DNA from 4 places in the Kitasatospora sp. NPDC005751 genome. Region 2 is predicted to be linked to each of the others. Evidence: riboswitches for the same ligand, from Rfam matches in the RefSeq annotation. Region 2 holds a riboswitch; each other region holds the start of a gene.

Region 1 (4,500 bases), on a different contig from region 2:
GCGACCAACTGGCCGTCAGCGAGCTGCTGGAGCTGGTCGCGCCCTACGTCCGCCGGCTCTGCGGTCCGATCGCGCTGGACGACGGCCCCGACGCGACGCAGGAGGCGCTGATCGCCGTCTTCCGCAAGCTGGGCCAGCTCCAGGACCCGGCCGCGCTGTTCGGCTGGGTCCGCTCGATCGCCGTGCGGGAGGCCGTCCGGCACGTCCGGCGGGTCGCCCGCTGCGTCCCGGCCGACCTCTCCGAGCTGCCCCGCCCCGGCGACCCGCAGCTGGCCACCGACATCCAGGACGTCCTCGCCCGGCTGACGCCGGAGCACCGCGCCGTGCTGGTGCTGCGCGACCTGGAGGGGCTCGACGAGCGGTCCACCGCAGAACTGCTGGGCGTGGCACCCGGCACCGTGAAGTCCCGGCTCTCCCGGGCCCGGCTCGGCTTTCGAAGGGCGTGGCAGCAGTGAGCGCACCGACCCCCTGGCCGACGGCGGCCTTCGACCCGGTCCGCCGGCTGCATGTGATCGCCGCCGTCACCCCCGGCGCCGCCGTCCGGGAGGCGCTGATCGACGCGCCGTTCGAGCGGGTCTGGGCGGCCGCGGCCGACCTGGAGGAGGGGCTCCCGCGCTGGCTGCCGGACATCCGGTCGGTCCGCGTGGCCGGGAGACCGGCGGACGGTCGCACCGAGGCGCTGGTGACCGGCCACACCCGGCTGCGGGCCCGTTTCGACGTCGAGCTGACGCCCGGGTGGTGCCTGATGCGCAGCCGCTTCCTGCTGGGCGGGATGGCGGCTCGCGCCGAGGCCGGAGGCACCCGCTTCGCCTTCCTCGGCGCGTTCCGGCTCCCCGGCGCGGGTCTGCTCGACCGGGCCCTGCGGCCCGCGACGGACCCGCTGGCCCGGCGCTCGCTGGAGCGCTTCGAACGGCTGGTGCGAGAGGGGTGAGGCGGGCCCCGGGCGCGACGGCCCGGGGCGCCGGGTCGGTGTTCCGCGGGCGCAGCCGGTCAGCCGGCCGCGGCGGCCCGGGGTGCGGAGGGCTCGCCGCCGGTGGCGTCGCTCCCGGTGGCGGGCTCGCCGTGCTCGTGGTGGTCCGCGGCGGCGCACTCGTCGAGGAGGGGGCGCAGGGCCTCGTCCACGAGCCGGTAGCGCACCACGCGGCCGTCCTTGTCGCCGGTGACCACACCCGCGGTGCGCAGCAGCCGCAGCGCCTGCGAGACGGCCGGGTCGCGCATGCCGGTGGCGACCGCCAGGTCGGTGACGGCGAGCGGCCCGGCCCGGTGCAGGGCGAGCAGCAGGGCGAGCCGCCCCGGGTCGGCGAGCAGCGAGAACCGCTCGGCCCAGGACCGGACGTGCCCGGGGTCGCCGATCGCGGCGATGGCCTCGCAGACCCGGTGCCCGTCGATGGTGCGGTGGCCCGCGCGGTCGGCCGGTACGAGATGCATGCGGACATTGTTGCAGCCCGTGGCTGTGATCCTGGACACCTGCGCAGGTGCGCAGCCTTGCAAGGGTGAGGTGCGGCCCCCTACGGTGTTGCCCGCCGTGGTGTTCGGGAAGACCGGTGACGGACCCTCAGGGTCCGGAGTCCGGAGCGGCCCTCGCCACTGTGATCGGGGGAGTCGTCCGTATCCACGACGCCACTGGGCGCCTCGCGCGCCTGGGAAGGCGGATCCGGAAGCCCCGTCAGCCAGGAGACCGGCCACGGCATCTCACGAACGTCTTTCCACGAGGTGCTGGAGCGTGATCCGAAGATGACCCTGCCCGAAACCGCCGCTGTTCCCGCGGCGTCCTCCGCCCTGCCGAGCTTCCGCTGGCGGCGCGAGGACACCCTCCGCACGGCCGGGTTGATGGGGGTGATCCTGGCCATGCACGTGGTGGCCTTCGGGACGCTGATCTTCCTGGTCGCCCCCGAGAAGTACGAGGTCGGTACCCAGGTCTTCGGGGTGGGCCTGGGCATCACCGCCTACACCCTCGGCATGCGGCACGCCTTCGACGCCGACCACATCGCGGTGATCGACAACACCACCCGCAAGCTCATGGCGGACGGCAAGCGGCCCGTCTCGGTGGGCTTCTGGTTCGCGCTCGGCCACTCCTCGATGGTGGTCCTGATGGCCGCCCTGGTGGCGGGCGGCGCCCAGCTGGCCAGCACGCTGATGGACGACGAGTCCACCACGCACCAGTGGCTCGGTGTGGTCGGCACTTCCGCGTCCGGTGTCTTCCTCTACCTGATCGGCGCGCTCAACCTGGCGGCGCTGTTCGGCATCCTCAAGGTGTTCCGGTCGATGAGGGCCGGTCGGTTCGACGAGGCGGAGCTGGAGGAGCACCTCAACTCGCGCGGTCTGATGGCCCGGGTGCTGAACCGGGCGACCCGCTCGATCACGCGGCCCGGCCAGATGTTCCCGGTCGGCATGGTGCTCGGCCTCGGCTTCGACACCGCGACCGAGGTGACCCTGATGGTGATGGCCGGCTCCGGCGCGGCCGCCGGGCTGCCCTGGTACGCGATCGTCTGCCTGCCGCTGCTGTTCGCGTCCGGGATGAGCCTGTTCGACACGCTGGACGGGACGTTCATGAACTTCGCGTACCAGTGGGCGTTCTCCAACCCGGTGCGCAAGGTGTACTACAACCTGACCATCACCGGGCTGTCGATCGCGGTGGCGTTCATCATCGGCACCATCGAGCTGGTCGCCGTGCTGCACGAGAAGCTGGACCTCACCGACCCGGTCAGCGGCTGGATCGCGGACATCTCGCTGGACAACGTCGGCTACGCGATCGTCGGGCTGTTCGTGGTGGTCTGGGGGGCGGCGATCGCCTACTGGCGCCTCGCCGGCGTGGAACAGCGCTGGAGCCCGAAGCCGGTGGTACCGGCCGGCGGGGTGCCCGCCCAGGGGGCGGCGGCCGACGAGGCCGCCGGGGTCACCAAGTAGTCGGCCCCGACGGCCCGCGGCACCGCGGTGTCACGAGGCGGCGCCCACCCGGTCCGTTCGGGTGGGCGCCGCCTCGCCGTGGTCCGCGGGCCCGGCCGGGCCCACGGGGGAGGTCAGCGCTCCTCGCGGAAGTCGACGTGCCGGCGCGCGACCGGGTCGTACTTGCGCAGCACCAGCCGGTCGGCGTCGGTGCGGCGGTTCTTGCGGGTCACATAGGTGAAGCCGGTCTCGGCCGTGGACCTGAGCTTGACGACGGGGCGCAGTTCGCTGCGGGCCATGGTTCTCCTCCTCCGAGGGGTGGGCGGTCGGGAAACGGCTTCCGCCGAAATGGAAGTCGTTTTCAAGGGGTCCAACACGGCCTCCGCCCCGCCCATTCCCCGGCGGGCGGTGGAGGCGCTGGTCGGCCGTGCGACCGCGTACGCGCCGGGGCTCGTCGGGCGGCGCGCGCTCCCGCCGGCGGCTCCGGTCGTCCGGTCCGCCGCCCGCGCCGTCCGTTCGGGTGCGCGGCCGGTCGACCGGCCTCGGGGCCCGGGCGCCGGTGCGGCGCCGGGGCCCGACGCCGCACCGGCGGACCGGCCGGGTGTCCGACCAGGGCCGTCCTGGTCCGGTCGGATCCGCTCGGCGGGCGGATCGGGGTGGGGCTCCGTAGGCTCGACGCATGTCTGATGCGTACGCGGTCCGGCGGGAGCGTCTGAGGGAGCACGGCAGTGCGGCCGGGGCCGATGCGGCGCTGATCACCCGGGCGGCGAACGTGCGGTACCTGACCGGTTGCCCGCCGTGCGGCGCGACGCTGCTGCTCACCCGGGAGCGGGCGCTGCTGGCGCTGCCGGACGACCTGCCGCCGGACGACACCGGTGAGCACCTGATCGTCGAGGACGTCACCCGGGTGCCGGTGGCGGCGGGCGCCGACACCGCGCTGGCGGCCGCCGCGGCCGCGGCCCGGCTGGGGGTGGCCGACCTGGCGGTGGAGGAGCACGACCTGACCGTCGCCCGGCACCGCGCCGTGGCGGTTCTGGCGGAGGGCGTCCGGCTGGCCGACCTCGGCCGGGCGGTCGAACAGCTGCGGGTGATCAAGGACGAGCACGAGATCGCGGACCTGCGGATCGCCGCCGAGATCGCCGACCAGGCGCTCGGCGAACTGCTGGAGTCGATCCTGGTCGGCCGGACCGAGCGGCACCTGGCGATGGAGCTGGAACGCCGGATGATCGACCACGGTGCGGACCGGGCGGCCTTCCCGGTCTCGGTCGGCACCGGCAGCCACTCCGGCCAGCAGTCCCACCAGCCCACCGACCGGCGGGTGGAGGAGGGTGACTTCCTCACCGTCGTCCTGGGTGCCCAGTACCGCGGGTACGGCGTCTCGACCGCCCGGACCTTCGTGATCGGCGCCGCCCCCGCGCCCTGGCAGGTCGAACTGCACCGCCTGGTGTTCCGGGCCCAGCGGGCCGGGCGGGAGGCGCTCGGTCCGGGCGTCGAACAGTACGTGCCCGACCAGGCCGCCCGGGAGATCCTCCACGCGGCCGGGCACACCGAGAGCTCGCCGCACCCCGTCGGTCACGGCATCGGGCTGGAGATCCGGGAGGCCCCGCGCCTCGG
Region 2 (4,500 bases):
ATCAGGTCGACGGCGTCGTCGGTGTACTGCCAGCCGACCGCGCAGGCCGGCCAGCGGCCCGCCGAGTAGGAGCGCGGGTTGCCGACGCCCCAGCCGGTCTGGCCGTAGCCGGGGCCGAGGTCGGTCTCGACGAAGCCGGGCAGCCGGCCGGTGATGTCGGCGGCCTTCTTGTAGTAGTAGCCGACCGGCTTGGTCCCCCGGTAGTCCCCGTACTCGGGGTTGTAGAGCTCGTTGTGCGCCTCGACGTGCTGGCCGATCACCGTCCCGCCGGAGCGGCCGGCGCGGGCCGCGCTCTCCAGGTCGGCGAGGAACTGCTGGACGGCCCGCGCGTTGGGCGAGGCCTGCGGGTCGCGGGCCAGCAGCTCGCGGCCGACCTCCGGCGCCAGGGTGCGCCCGGCGCCGCCCAGGGTGAGCGTGCTGCGGGCGGGCGCGTCCCGGCGGTCGCCGTCGGCCCGGCCGTCCTGGCCGGCCAGCACCACCGCGCCGGCGGCGAGCAGCGCGCCGGCCGCGGCCAGCACGGCCGGTTTGGCACGCAGCGCGCGGGGCAGGGCCACGGACACTCCTCCGGATGCTCACCGGCACCGGCCTGCGCCGTCACAACCGGAACACGTGTACGACTGACAGGCGGTGAGCCTGCCACATCCCCCGGGGCCGGGGCGAGCGGACCCGCCGGGCGCGAACCGGGGCGGGCCCGGCCGGAACCGGGCCGAACCGGGCGGACCGTCAGCCTGCCGGGGTGGCGGCCGGTGCGCCGCCCGCCGCCTTGGTGCGCTGGAGGAGCTGGTTCTTCACGTGCTCGTCGAAGCCCGCGGCGGCCGCGGTCGCGGCGGCGTCCGCGGTGTTGCCGCCCTTGGCGGAGCCCTCGACGGTGAAGAAGCCGTACCGGCCCAGGGTGCCCTTGGTGTTGGTGCAGCCGGGGGTGGTGCAGAACGCCGGCGAGCCGGGGGCCGCGGCGCCCTTGAGGTGGCCGACGTAGTTCTTCACCGCGGTCTCGGCCTGCTGCTTGTGGTCGAAGACCGCGACGCCGACCGTCACCGCGCTGTCGCCGGAGACGTAGGTGGCCCGGAGCACCTGGCGGCAGCCCTGGTCACCGAGGACCTTGCCGAGGCCGCCGACCGTGGAGTTGCCGTCCCAGCAGGGCGAGTCGAGCGAGACCACGGTGCGGTTCCAGGTGGCGCCGTTGACCGTCACGGTGAGCGCCGAGAAGAGCGCCGCCGCGTCCTGCGGAGCCGGGTCGGTGGTCGCCTCCCAGAGCGGCTTCGACGGGTCCTCGGGCGTGGCGCTCGGGGTGGCCGTCGGGGACGCCTTGCCGGACGCCGTGGGCGCCGGCGGCTGGGTGGCCGCCGTGGCGGCGCCGGTGGGATCCGCGACCGGCTTCTTGTCGTCGCCCTTGTTCAGGAACAGCAGGCCGCCGGCGACCAGGCCGCCGACCACCAGGAGGGCGACCACGCCGCCGATGATCCGCGTCCGGCCCTTGCGCTTGGCCTCCGCCTCGTTCCGGTCCGCGAGGGCGGCCCAGTCCGGCTCGGCGTGCTGCGGCACGGGCTGGGGGTGCTGGGGCTGCGGCTGCCACTGGTGCTGCTGCGGCTGCGGCTGCGGCTGCGGCTGCGGCTGGACATGCTGCTGGTGCACCGGGGGCTGGGGCTGCGGCTGCACCGGCGCCGGCTGCTGCGGGACCGGCTGCTGCTGCGGGACCGGCTGCGGCACGGGCGGCTGGACCTGCTGCGGCGGCTGCGGCACGGACGGCACCGGCGGCTGGACCGGCTGCGGCGCGGGCACCGGCGGCCCGTACGAGGCGGGCGGCGGACCGAACCCGCCCGGGGCCGGCGGCACCGGCTGCGGCACGCCGGGGTACGGCGCGGGCGGCGGGCCCTGCGGCGGCTGTCCGGGCGTGCCCGGCTGCTGGTTCTGCGCGCCACCCGGCCCGGCGGGAGGGTGCGGCTGCTGCCCCGGCGAGCCGGGTCGGCCGCTCCACTCCCCAGGCGTGCCCGTTCCGTCGCTCATGCGCCCCCCTCACTGCCTTCGGCGGCCGCTCCGCGAATCACGTCGGTGTCGACGACCCGCTGGCTCCGCTCCCTCATGAGCCGAGATCGTAGGGCATGCCCCTGACGGCGGGCCTGCCCGGTGGCCGATCCGTTTCCGAATCCGAACACCGGCCGGGCCCCGGGCACTCCCGGCGACGCCCTGCGCCGCGGTCCGCGAAGGCCCTGGAACGACCCTGCGGCGGCCCCCGGCGCCGGCCCCCGCGGCGGGCGGCCGGGGGCCGGCCGCAGCCCCGGAACGGCCCCGGAACAGCCCGGGAAAGGCCTCTCGCCGGTACCACCTGCGATCACGTCGACACGCGACGCCGCACAACATGTGGGGTCGCATCGAGCGGACACCACTAGATGTATGCTCATCCCTGCTGTCGACGCAGGGGAACCCGGTGCGAGTCCGGGACTGCCCCGCAGCGGTGTGCGGGCGGCTCCGACAGAGCCCGCGAGTCCGAATACCTGCCGACGGCGTGCCGCCTGGCCTCCCCGCAGAGGCCTTTCGCACCAGCACCACTTCCGGGCCTCGCGGGCGGGCCGGGGATGCCACCGTCGCGCGCCGCCTCCGGGCCGGCGCGCCGTGCTCCCCTGCCCCGAACGGTCCGGCCCGAGCCACCGCCGACGCCGATCGCCGCCAGGAGAGAGCGCCTTGACCACCGCTGCCTCAGTCACCCTGCCCGCCCAGGGTTCCAGCTCCGCCCCCGTCGACCCGACGGTGTCCGACCCCGGTGGCGCACTGCTCCGGCTGCTGACCGACCGCAGCGCCGACCTCCCCCAGGTGGACCCCGGCCATGTCGCCGCCGCCGCGCTGCGCGGCCGCCACGCCGGCTCGGACTTCGCCGAGCTGCGCGGGCTGGCCGTGGACGCCGCAGCGTCGATGATCGCCGAGGACCCGCAGTACTCGAAGCTGGCCGCGCGACTGCTCGCGCTGGAGATCGTCGACGAGGCGGTGAGCCAGGGTTCGGTCACCTTCTCGGACTCGATCGCGGTCGGCCACGCCGAGGGCCTGATCGGCGACTCCACCGCCGACTTCGTCGCCAAGCACGCCACCGCCCTGAACGCGCTGATCGACCCCGAGGGCGACGGCCGCTTCGAGTACTTCGGCCTGCGCACCGTGCAGTCCCGGTACCTGCTGCGCCACCCGATCACCCGCAAGGTCGTCGAGACCCCGCAGCAGTTCCTGCTCCGCGTCGCCTGTGGTCTGGCGGTCGGCGACAACGAGCAGTCGGTGCGCGAGGTCTCCGAGCTGTACGGCCTGATGAGCCGGCTGGAGTACCTGACCTCCTCGCCGACGCTCTTCAACTCCGGCACCAAGCACCCGCAGATGTCGAGCTGCTACCTGCTGGACTCGCCGCTGGACAACCTGGACTCGATCTACTCCCGGTACGCCCAGATCGCCCGCCTCTCCAAGCACGCCGGCGGCATCGGCCTGTCCTACTCGCGGATCCGCTCGCGCGGCAGCCTGATCCGGGGCACCAACGGCAAGTCCAACGGCATCGTCCCGTTCCTGCGCACCCTCGACTCCTCGGTCGCCGCGGTCAACCAGGGCGGCCGCCGCAAGGGCGCGGCCTGCGTCTACCTGGAGACCTGGCACGCGGACATCGAGGAGTTCCTGGAGCTGCGCGACAACACCGGTGAGGAGGCGCGCCGCACCCACAACCTCAACCTGGCGCACTGGATCCCGGACGAGTTCATGCGCCGCGTCAACGCGAACGCCGACTGGTCGCTGTTCTCCCCCGCCGACGTGCCCGAGCTGGTCGACCTCTGGGGCGCCGAGTTCGACGAGGCGTACCTGAAGGCCGAGCAGGCCGGCAAGGCCGTCCGCACCATCCCGGCGCAGACCCTCTACTCCCGGATGATGCGCACCCTGGCGCAGACCGGCAACGGCTGGATGACCTTCAAGGACGCCTCCAACCGCGCCGCCAACCAGACCGCGCTGCCCGGCCGCACGGTGCACAGCTCCAACCTCTGCACCGAGATCCTGGAGGTCACGGACGACTCCGAGACCGCCGTCTGCAACCTCGGCTCGGTCAACCTCGGCGCCCACGTCGCCCCCGGCGCCACCGCCGCCGACCTGCTGAACGCGATGGACTGGGACCGCCTGGACGCCACCGTCCGCACCGCCGTCACCTTCCTCGACCGCGTGGTGGACATCAACTTCTACCCGACCCCCGAGGCCGGCGCGTCCAACTCGCGCTGGCGCCCGGTCGGCCTCGGCGTGATGGGCCTCCAGGACGTCTTCTTCCAGCTCCGCCTGGACTTCGACTCCGCCGAGGCGAAGGCCCTCTCCACCCTCATCGCCGAGCGCATCATGCTCACCGCGTACGAGCGTTCCGCCGATCTGGCCGAGCAGCTGGGCCGCCACGAGGCCTACGGCGAGACCCGCGCCGCCCGCGGCGAGCTGCACATCGACCACTTCGGTTCGGCCGCGCCGCACTGGGCCGGCCGCTGGGAGGCGCTGCGCGCCCGG
Region 3 (4,500 bases), on a different contig from region 2:
CCACCCGCAGCACGTCGGCGCCGAGCGGCCCGCGCCCCTCGGCGCGGTCCACCACGGTGGTCAGGTCCAGGGAGTCCTCGGCGTCCAGCCAGAGCCCGGACAGCATCGGCAGGGTGCCCAGCACCGGACGGCCGGTCAGCTCGCGCAGCATCTCCAGCCCGGGCGCCAGCAGCCGCGCGTCGCCGCGGAACTTGTTGACGAACCAGCCCGCCACATGGCGCTGGTCCTGCTCCGACAGCAGCGCCAGCGTCCCGTACATCGCGGCGAACACGCCGCCGCGGTCGATGTCGCCGACCACCACGACCGGCAGGCCGGCGGCGGTGGCCAGGCCCATGTTGGCGATGTCCCGGTCCCGCAGGTTGATCTCGGCGGGCGATCCGGCGCCCTCGCAGACCACCACGTCGTAGCGCCGGCGCAGGTCGGCCAGGCACTCCAGCGCTCGCTCCAGCAGGACGGGCTTGCGGTCGCGGTAGTCCAGCGCGCCGACCTCGGCGACCGCCCGGCCGAGCAGCACCACCTGGCTGCGGCCGTCCGCGCCGGGCTTCAGCAGCACCGGGTTCATCGCCGCCTCGGGCTCCACCCGGGCCGCCTGGGCCTGCATCGCCTGGGCGCGGCCGATCTCGGCACCGTCGGCGGTGACGAAGGAGTTCAGCGACATGTTCTGCGCCTTGAACGGCGCCACGGCGACGCCCTGACGGGCCAGCCAGCGGCAGATGCCCGCGGTGACCACGCTCTTGCCGGCGTCCGAGGTCGTCCCGGCGACCAGCAGTGCGTTGCTCATGCGCTCCCCCTTCTCGTCCCCGCCTTGAGTGCCTGCACGACGGCGTGCCCGGCGACGGTCGTACCCAGTGCGAGCAGTCCCACCCGGCGGGAGAGCCGGCAGGCGCGCTCGATGTCGTCCACCGTCACCGGTCGCAGCTCGCCGCCCAGTACCGGCCGGTGCTCGACCCGGGCGCCGTACCGCAGGGTGCCGCCGAGCCGCACGCCGACGGCGCCGGCGAAGGCCGACTCGGCCTGGCCCGCGTTGGGGCTGGGGTGGGCGGAGCCGTCCCGGCGCCAGACCCGCCAGGCCGTCCGGGGCTCGGGCGCGGCGGCGACGGTCAGCAGCGCGGTCAGCCGCGCGCCCGGCCAGCCCGCCACGTCGTCCAGCCGCGCCGAGGCCCAGCCGAACCGGGCGTGGCGCGGCGAGCGGTGGCCGACCATCGCGTCCAGGGTGTTGACCGCGCGGAACGCCAGCAGCCCGGGCGTGCCCGCGAGGGCGCCCCAGACGAGTGCGTTGACCACGGCGTCGGCGGTGTTCTCGGCGACCGACTCGACCACCGCGCGGGCGATCTGCCCCTCGTCGAGGGCGCTCGGGTCCCGCCCGCACAGGTGCGGCAGCCGCTGCCGCGCCGCCGCGAGGTCGTGCGCGGCGAGCGAGCGTCCGATCGTGCGGGCCTCCCGGGTGAGCGACGTGCCGCCGAGCACCGTCCAGGTCGCGGCGGCGGCCAGCGCGGCCCGCCCGAGCGGCCGGCGGCCCAGGGTGCGGTCGGCCGCCAGCGCGCCGGCCGCGACGGTGCCCACGCAGAGCGCCGTGAAAGCCGTTCCGACGGCGCGGTCGTTCCGCCAGATCCGCCGCTCCAGCCGGCCGGCCGCGCCGCCGAAGACGGCCACCGGGTGGCCGCGGCGCGGGTCGGCGAAGCGGGCGTCGGCGAGGTACCCGGCCGCGGCCCCCAGGGCGAAGGCGGCGGCGCGGGTCAGCGGGCGCACGGTGGACAGCAGAGGGCTCGGAAGGTCGGGGCAGCCTGCATCGCGTGCGTGTCCTCACTCAGGGTCCGCGCCCTGGATCGACGTACCGGGGGCGAGAGTCTCCTGGCTTCCGGGTCGAACGCACCCCCGGGCCCGGCGGCGGCTTCTGACGGCCCGCCGCGATGGGCCCCCTCCGGCGCCGTGGCCGGCGGAGGAGGGACTCCGAGTGTGCTCCCCGGTGACAGTGGCGGGACCGCGCCGGACTCGCACCGGCTTCCTCTGCATGCCTCCGTTTGGCTGAAGGATCCCATCACGCGGCCGAACCGTGCGTCAACCAAGGTCACGGAGGGGTTGGTCACAGCGGAGCCGGGCCGCCCGACGCCGTCGCTACCTCCGATCGGCACCCCCCGCAGGGGCATGACAGCCTGTGCGATCGTCCAGTCGCCCGGAGGGGCCTCCGGGCCCGCTTCGTGTGTTCGGCGGCTGGGGGGCGGCCGGACCGCCCCCTACCGTCGGGCCATGCGACGCAGACAGCCACCCGCCGTGCCCCCGGTGCCCTTCTCGCCCGCGGCCGCCCGCGCGCACCGCGCCGGCCTGGGGCTGACCCCCGAGCAGGTGGTCGAGGGCATGGCCGCGCACGGCGTCCGGCTGCTGCCCTCCCACGTGCTCGGCTGGGAGAGCGGCGAGCTGCGCCCCGCCGAGGACGAGTTCATCGCCCTGGCCCGGGCGCTCTGGTGCCCGCCGGCCCAGCTGATGGGCGTCCGCCCGGCCCGGCTGCGGGACTTCCGGGTCGCCCGGGAGCTCAACCAGGAGAGCGCGGCCCACCGGATCGGCCTCGCACTGGACCGGTACCAGCGGGCCGAGGCGACCGGTCAGTGGGACGGCGACCAGGAGCAGACCCACGCGCTGGCCCAGGTGCTCGGCACGACCCTGCGCGAGCTGGTCGCGGTGACCGGCCGGGCGCAGGAGCTGGACCGGCGGCTGCGGCAGTGCGTGGACGGCCGCTGGCAGGCGCAGCTCCGGCCGATCGGCCGGATCGTGCCGGTTCACGAGGGCGACCTCACCGCCGTGCTGACGGCGCTGCAGAACGAGTACCAGGTCACCTCCCACTGGGGCGCCGGCAGCTGGGGCTCCCCGGCCCCGGCGGCGGACACCCGCGCGGCGGCCCGGCCGCTCGGCGAGCGGTTCTGGGAGCTGCTGGAGCTCCTGGAGACCGAGATCCCGGTCTGACGGGCCGCTACCGCGCCGCCCCCGCGCGGCGCCTCCCCCTCCCTGCCCTCTCCCTCCCTGCCCTCTCCCTCTGCCGCTTCCCGCGCCGCCGTGACCAGAGGGCCGAGAACCGTGCCGTCGCTTCCCGCAGCCGCTTCCCGTGCCGCCGTGACCCGGCCGAGACTCCCGCCGCCGTGACCCGGCCGAGACCCGTGCCGCCGTGACCCGGACGGCCGCGCCCGGTGGCCGGGTGGCGCCCCCGCGAGTGGACTGGTGGGCAGACTGCCCAGTCCGCGACCAACAGAGCGGGGAGCGATATGCGTTGGGGAACCGCAGCCGCCGTGGCGGCCGCCGCCGTCGGCACCGGGGCCGCCGTCCTGCTGATCGGCCGGAGGGCCTCCGAGCGGATGGTCCGCCCGGCGGTCGGCCGTGAGCGGGCCGCCGGCCCCGTCGTGGTGCTGACCCTCGCCGCCGGACGGGCCACCTTCACCCGCAGCGCCGAGAGCGCCCGCCCCGGCCGCTGGGCCGTCGAGTGGGGCGACGGAGGGCACGCGGTGGTCGGCGAGATCCTGCACGCCGACGAGCGGGGCGTCACCCGCCGGCTGGTCCGCGCCGACCGCGGCACTCTGGCCCCCGGTACCGCGGTCCGCTTCACGCCCCGCGTCCACCTCGGCGACCCGACCAGCGCCCTCGGCCTGCCGTACACCGAGACCGCCGTCCAGGGCGAGCTGGGCGCGCTGCCCGCCTGGCGGCTGGACGGCAAGCGGGGCACCTGGGTGATCCTGGTGCACGGCCCCGGCGCCGACCGGCAGCAGACCCTGCCGGTGATGCCCGTCCTGCACCGGCTCGCGCTGCCCGTCCTGGCCGTCACCTACCGCGGCGACGAGGGCGCGCCGGCCTCCCCGGACGGCCTCGGCCACTTCGGCGAGACCGAGTGGCGCGACGTCGAGGCGGCCCTGCGGCTGGCCCTGGACAGCGGCGCCGGGCGGGTCATCCTGTACGGCTGGTCGCTCGGCGCGACCATGGTCCTGCAGACCGCGGCCCGCTCCGCCTGGGCCTCCTCGATCAGCGGCCTGGTGCTGGACTCGCCCGTGCTCGACTGGTCGGCCACCGCCCGCCGGGGCGCCGCCCGGGCCGGCTACCGGGGCGCCGCCGCCGAGCTGGGCGCGCTCGCGGCCGAGGGCCGGGCCGGCGTGGATCTGGCCGACTTCGCCCGCCTCGCGGACGGCACCGACCTGCGGGTGCCCACGCTCCTCCTGCACGGGCCCGACGACGCGCTGGCCCCCTGGCAGGCCGCCGCCCGGCTGGCCCGCCGCCGCTCCGACGTGGTCGGCCTCCAGGCCGTCCCCGGCGGCGAGCACGCCGGCCTCTGGAACGCCGACCCCGACCGCTACGAGGAGCACCTGCGGCGCTGGCTCACCCCCCTGCTCTGAGGCCCGTCGCGGGCGGTCCCAGCCGTGTTCCGGACAGCCCCTCGGGCCCCTTCCCGCACCCCGTCCGCCCCGTCCTTCCCCAGGCTGGCGTGTCCGCGTCACACAGATTCGGCCAGGCGGTTTGGCCTCT
Region 4 (4,500 bases), on a different contig from region 2:
TGCGCAGGTCGGTGGTCTGCGGGAAGGAGCCGATGGTGGTGGTCGGCAGCAGCGGCAGGCCGAGCCGGGCCCGCTGCGCCTCGGCGCGCTCGGGGTAGGCCGGGGCGCGGCGGGCGTCCTCGGGGGCGGTGGCGGCGACCCGGGCCCGGACGGCCGGGTCGCGGGTCAGCGCCGAGCCGGCACGGGAGGCCAGGTCGGCCCGGTTGGCGGCCAGTTGGGCCGCGATGGTGTCGGTGCCGTGGGCCAGGCCGCGGGCCAGGGTGGCGACCTCGGTGGTCTTCTGACGGGCGAAGGCGAGCCAGCGGGCGACCTGCGGGTCGAGGTCGCGCTCGAGGTCGGCGTCGAGCGGGACGTGCAGCAGCGAGCAGGACGGTGCGACGTCGACCCGGTCCGCCAGACCGAGCAGCGTGCCGAGGGTGGCGAGGGACTTCTCCAGGTTGTTGATCCAGATGTTGCGGCCGTCCACCACGCCCGCGACCAGGCGCTTGCCGGGCACTCCGCCGACGGCGGCGAGGTCGTCGAGGTTGGCGGCGCCGGGGCCGGTGAAGTCCAGGCCGATGCCCTCGATCGGGGCCTTGGCCAGGACGGGCAGGGCCTCGCCGAGCCGGTCGAAGTAGCTGGTGACCAGCAGTTGCGGGCGGTCGGTGAGCGCACCGAGCTCGCGGTAGACGCGGGTGGCGGCGTTCAGTTCGGCCGGGGTGCGGTCCTGGACGAGCGCGGGCTCGTCCAGCTGGACCCAGTCGGCGCCGGCGGCCCGCAGGTCGGCGAGGAGTTCCGCGTAGACGGGCAGCAGCCGGTCCAGCAGGGTGACCGGCCGGAAGTCGGCGGCCACGCCGGGGGCGGGCTTGGCGAGCAGCAGGTAGGTCAGCGGTCCGACCAGCACGGGCCGGGGGCGGTGGCCGAGGCCGAGCGCCTCACGCAGTTCGGAGACCGGCTTGGCGGAGTTCGCGGCGAAGACCGTGTCCGGACCCAACTCCGGTACGAGGTAGTGGTAGTTGGTGTCGAACCACTTGGTCATCTCCAGCGGTGCGACATCCTGGGTGCCGCGCGCCATGGCGAAGTAGCCGTCCAGCGGGTCGGTGTCGACGGCGGCGCGGTGGCGGGCCGGGATCGCGCCGACCGCGACCGTGGTGTCCAGGACGTGGTCGTAGAGCGAGAAGTCGCCGGTGGGGATTTCGGCGATGCCCGCGTCCGCCAGCTGCCGCCAGTTGGCGCGGCGCAGGATGGCGGCGGTGGCGTGCAGGGCGGCGGCGTCGACGCGGCCCGCCCAGTACCCCTCGACGGCCTTCTTCAGCTCCCGGTCGGCGCCCTGCCTCGGGTAGCCGTACACGGTGGCCTGCGGGGTGGTGGAACTCGGTGACACGGAACTCTCCTTCGCGAGTCGCGCTGCGATCCCGGGAGAGCACGACGGCGTGGAGGTACGGCAGTGGGGGCACGGCACCGGGGTGGGCCCGCCCGCTCCGCCGACCCGCCCTCGAGGTCACCGAGATCACCGCGTGCGGGGTGCACGCGGGCAGTGGCAGGTCTTCGGACTCGCGGGCACGTCCGCCTGGCTCCCAGGCCGGACACCTACTGGCCGTCGCTTCCCGGGCCCGGCTGGGCCCAGTGCATGTGACGGCGGTCGTTCCCACTCACCGCTGCGGGGCAGTCCCGGATTCCCACCGGGTTCCCTCTTGCGACGCCGTGGCTGGAGGACACGGCGAACCGACTGCACCACCCACCCTAGGCCCATCACCGACGGCGCGTCAGTGATTGTCCGGATCGCGGATGGCGGCGTGGGACGGCTCCGGCGGTCCGCACCGCCCGAGCACCCCGGCAACCCGAGCAGTCCCGCGGACCACGACGGGAGGAGTGGACGCCTCTCCGCCGCCGGGTACTCGGGCTCACCGCCGACCCCCGAGAGGCCGGGTCGACGGCGCGTGCATGACGTCACAGCGCCGCCGGGCCGGTCCTCCGCGGCCCACCCGGCGGTTCGCCCGGGACCGGCCGCGCCCGGCGGACGGGCAGCCGCACGGCACAATCACTGTCATGCGGCACATCTTCCTCATCGGCATCGGGGCGGGCGATCCCGACCACCTCACCCTGCAGGCGGTCAAGGCCCTCGCCCGCACCGACGTCTTCTTCATCCTCGACAAGAACGAGGAACGGCAGGACCTCATCCGGCTGCGCCGGCAGCTGCTGACCGAGCACGGCCGCCCGGGCCACCGCGTCATCGAGGTCGCGGACGCCGAGCGGGACCGCGCCACCCCGGCGTACACCGCGGCCGTGGACGACTGGCGCACCCGCCGGGCCGACCTGGTCGAGCGGCTGGTCGCCGAACACCTCGGCCCGGAGGAGACCGGCGCGTTCCTGGTCTGGGGCGACCCGAGCCTCTACGACAGCGTCATCGCCGTGATCGACGAGGTCCTGGCCCGCGGCGGCGCCACCTTCGGGTACGAGGTGGTCCCGGGCATCAGCAGCGTCTCGGCGCTCGCCGCCCGGCACCGCACCACCCTGACCCGGGTCGGCCGCCCGCTGCAGATCACCACCGGCCGCCGTCTCGCCGAGGGCTTCCCCGAGCAGGTGGACGACGTGGTGGTGATGCTGGACGGGCGGGCCGCGTTCACCGGGATCGACCCCGAGGGGCTGGAGATCTTCTACGGCGCCTACCTGGGCACACCGGACGAGATCCTCGTCGCCGGCCCCCTCGCCGAAACCGCCCCCCGGATCCGCGCGCTCCGCGACGAGGCCCGCGAACGCAAGGGCTGGATCATGGACACCTACCTCCTCCGCCGCTCCGGGAGCTGACGGCTTCCGGCCGAGCCGGAGGCCGGCGACGGTGACCGCGCCGACGCAGATCCTCGCGACCGGACTGAAGCGGCGCCACGTCTCGGCCCGGAGCAGGCCGGCCCCGTCGCCGAGGCGGCCGGGGTGACCGGGGCGGCCGGGGTGACCGATCAGTAGCGCGCGGCGCCCGTTTCACCTGGTGAGGCGGGACGGCTACGAACCGGCCGGGGCCCCGCCGTCGTCCCGGTCGGCCACGTCCTCGGACCGCTCGCCGGCCACCCCGGGCGCCCCGGCTGCCCCGCCGGCGCCCTCGCGCTCGACGGCCCACTCCGTACGGCGTTCGCGGGTCAGGACCCAGTCGGCGGCCCGGCGCGGAGCCGAACCCGCCGAGCCGCTACGGGCGGCGGCGGCGCACACCCGCCGCAGCAGGGAGTTCAACTGGGTGCGCTCACCGCGCGTCAGGGACACCAGCAGGTCGTCCTGCACGGCCGACTCGTCGCTGTGCAGGATCTCCAGCGCGAGCTGCCCCGAGGAGGTGAGCGTCAGCACCTCGTGCCGACCGCCGACCTGGACGAACAGGGACTGCACCAGGCCCGCCGCGACGAGATCGTCGAGGGTCTGCGCGGTGTCGACCGCACCCCCGTCGATCCCGGCGACCAGATCGGGCCGGGCGTGCGGGCCCAGCCGGGCCAGCGTGGAGAGGACGGACAGGTGCGCCGGGCTCATCCCCCGGAACTCCAGGCGCGCCGCGAGCAGGGCGTCCGCCGCCCGGCCGGCCGCCGACAGGAGGTGGACGGTCTGCTCGAAGGGACTCGACGATCCCTTCCCCCTGTCGTACACGTCGCATCCAATCGCTGGTGGAGGGCTGCACCACCTCCGGCGGGGGTCACGGGACCACCGACGCCACGCCACGCTGCCGAACGCCGATCACCGAAGGGCCGCGAAACCCGCTCGCGCGCCGCGCCGGGCACGGCGCCGCATCGCGCCGCACGGCGCACCGAGGCCAACGATAGCCGCGCCGCGCCGATCGGTCTACATCGATGTCGTCCGCGACACCCACTCCCCCGCCGCCGGCGGCCGGCGCCGACAACGGCCCCGTCACCGGCCCGACACGGCCCGCGCGGCGTACTCCACGTACTCGTGCAGCCCGTACGCCAGCACCGGGACCAGCACCGACACCGCCACCACCGCCACCAGCCAGGCCACGCCCACCCGCATCGCGCGACCGCGCGGCAGGACCGGCACCGACCCCAGTAGCGCCTCGACCCGCCGCGGCACCGGACCGGCGCCCACCGACAGCAGCGGGTTCCGGCTCCCGCCCGCCCGGGTGGCGGCGGACCCGGCCAGCGCCGCCCGCGCGATCGCCGTCGCCGCCAGCCGGCGGTCCCCCACCGACCCGGCCGCGGCCTCGTCGGCCCACCGTTCCAGGTGGAAGCCCAGCGCCTCCCGCAGGCCCCGCAGCGCCGGGTGCACCGCCGCCGCGAGGTCCGTGACGACGGACAGCACGTGGTGGCGCCCCGCCAGGTGGGCCCGCTCGTGCGCGAGCAGCACCTCGCGCTCCGCCGGACCGAGTTCGCGCACCATGCCCGAAGTCACCACGACGCGCCCGGGGCGCCCGCGGAAGCCGGGCAGGGCGAAGGCCTCCGCGTCGCCGCCCGGCACCACCAGCACGTCGCCGTCGGCCACCCCGTCACCGGTGGACGCCCAGGCCTTCGCGAGCAGCGCGCGATGGGC

The links. A riboswitch is a leader RNA that binds a small molecule or an ion and turns the genes downstream of it on or off. The one in region 2 is predicted to bind cobalamin.
Region 1: it holds a riboswitch for cobalamin, as region 2 does, so the genes downstream of both, ABZ497_RS29870 (HoxN/HupN/NixA family nickel/cobalt transporter) here and ABZ497_RS03825 (ribonucleoside-diphosphate reductase subunit alpha) in region 2, are expected to answer to the same signal.
Region 3: it holds a riboswitch for cobalamin, as region 2 does, so the genes downstream of both, ABZ497_RS11190 (cobalamin biosynthesis protein) here and ABZ497_RS03825 (ribonucleoside-diphosphate reductase subunit alpha) in region 2, are expected to answer to the same signal.
Region 4: it holds a riboswitch for cobalamin, as region 2 does, so the genes downstream of both, metE (5-methyltetrahydropteroyltriglutamate--homocysteine S-methyltransferase) here and ABZ497_RS03825 (ribonucleoside-diphosphate reductase subunit alpha) in region 2, are expected to answer to the same signal.

The regions. Positions count from the first base shown of each region.
Region 1 is NZ_JBEXYC010000052.1:34,731-39,230, reverse strand. Features, by position in the region: gene ABZ497_RS29885 (RNA polymerase sigma factor) at 1-455, shown strand, start outside; gene ABZ497_RS29880 (SRPBCC family protein) at 452-931, shown strand; partial or broken gene ABZ497_RS29875 (metalloregulator ArsR/SmtB family transcription factor) at 1,090-1,428, opposite strand; cobalamin riboswitch at 1,510-1,702, shown strand; gene ABZ497_RS29870 (HoxN/HupN/NixA family nickel/cobalt transporter) at 1,735-2,907, shown strand; gene rpmG (50S ribosomal protein L33) at 3,021-3,185, opposite strand; gene ABZ497_RS29860 (M24 family metallopeptidase) at 3,566-4,500, shown strand, end outside.
Region 2 is NZ_JBEXYC010000002.1:256,351-260,850, forward strand. Features, by position in the region: gene ABZ497_RS03815 (glycosyl hydrolase) at 1-554, opposite strand, end outside; gene ABZ497_RS03820 (hypothetical protein) at 724-2,004, opposite strand; cobalamin riboswitch at 2,375-2,515, shown strand; gene ABZ497_RS03825 (ribonucleoside-diphosphate reductase subunit alpha) at 2,704-4,500, shown strand, end outside.
Region 3 is NZ_JBEXYC010000008.1:78,299-82,798, reverse strand. Features, by position in the region: gene ABZ497_RS11195 (cobyric acid synthase) at 1-781, opposite strand, end outside; gene ABZ497_RS11190 (cobalamin biosynthesis protein) at 778-1,749, opposite strand; cobalamin riboswitch at 1,843-2,035, opposite strand; gene ABZ497_RS11185 (transcriptional regulator) at 2,248-2,958, shown strand; gene ABZ497_RS11180 (alpha/beta fold hydrolase) at 3,255-4,370, shown strand.
Region 4 is NZ_JBEXYC010000072.1:3,399-7,898, reverse strand. Features, by position in the region: gene metE (5-methyltetrahydropteroyltriglutamate--homocysteine S-methyltransferase) at 1-1,363, opposite strand, end outside; cobalamin riboswitch at 1,501-1,724, opposite strand; gene cobF (precorrin-6A synthase (deacetylating)) at 2,029-2,787, shown strand; gene ABZ497_RS33170 (MarR family winged helix-turn-helix transcriptional regulator) at 2,980-3,606, opposite strand; gene ABZ497_RS33165 (M56 family metallopeptidase) at 3,865-4,500, opposite strand, start outside.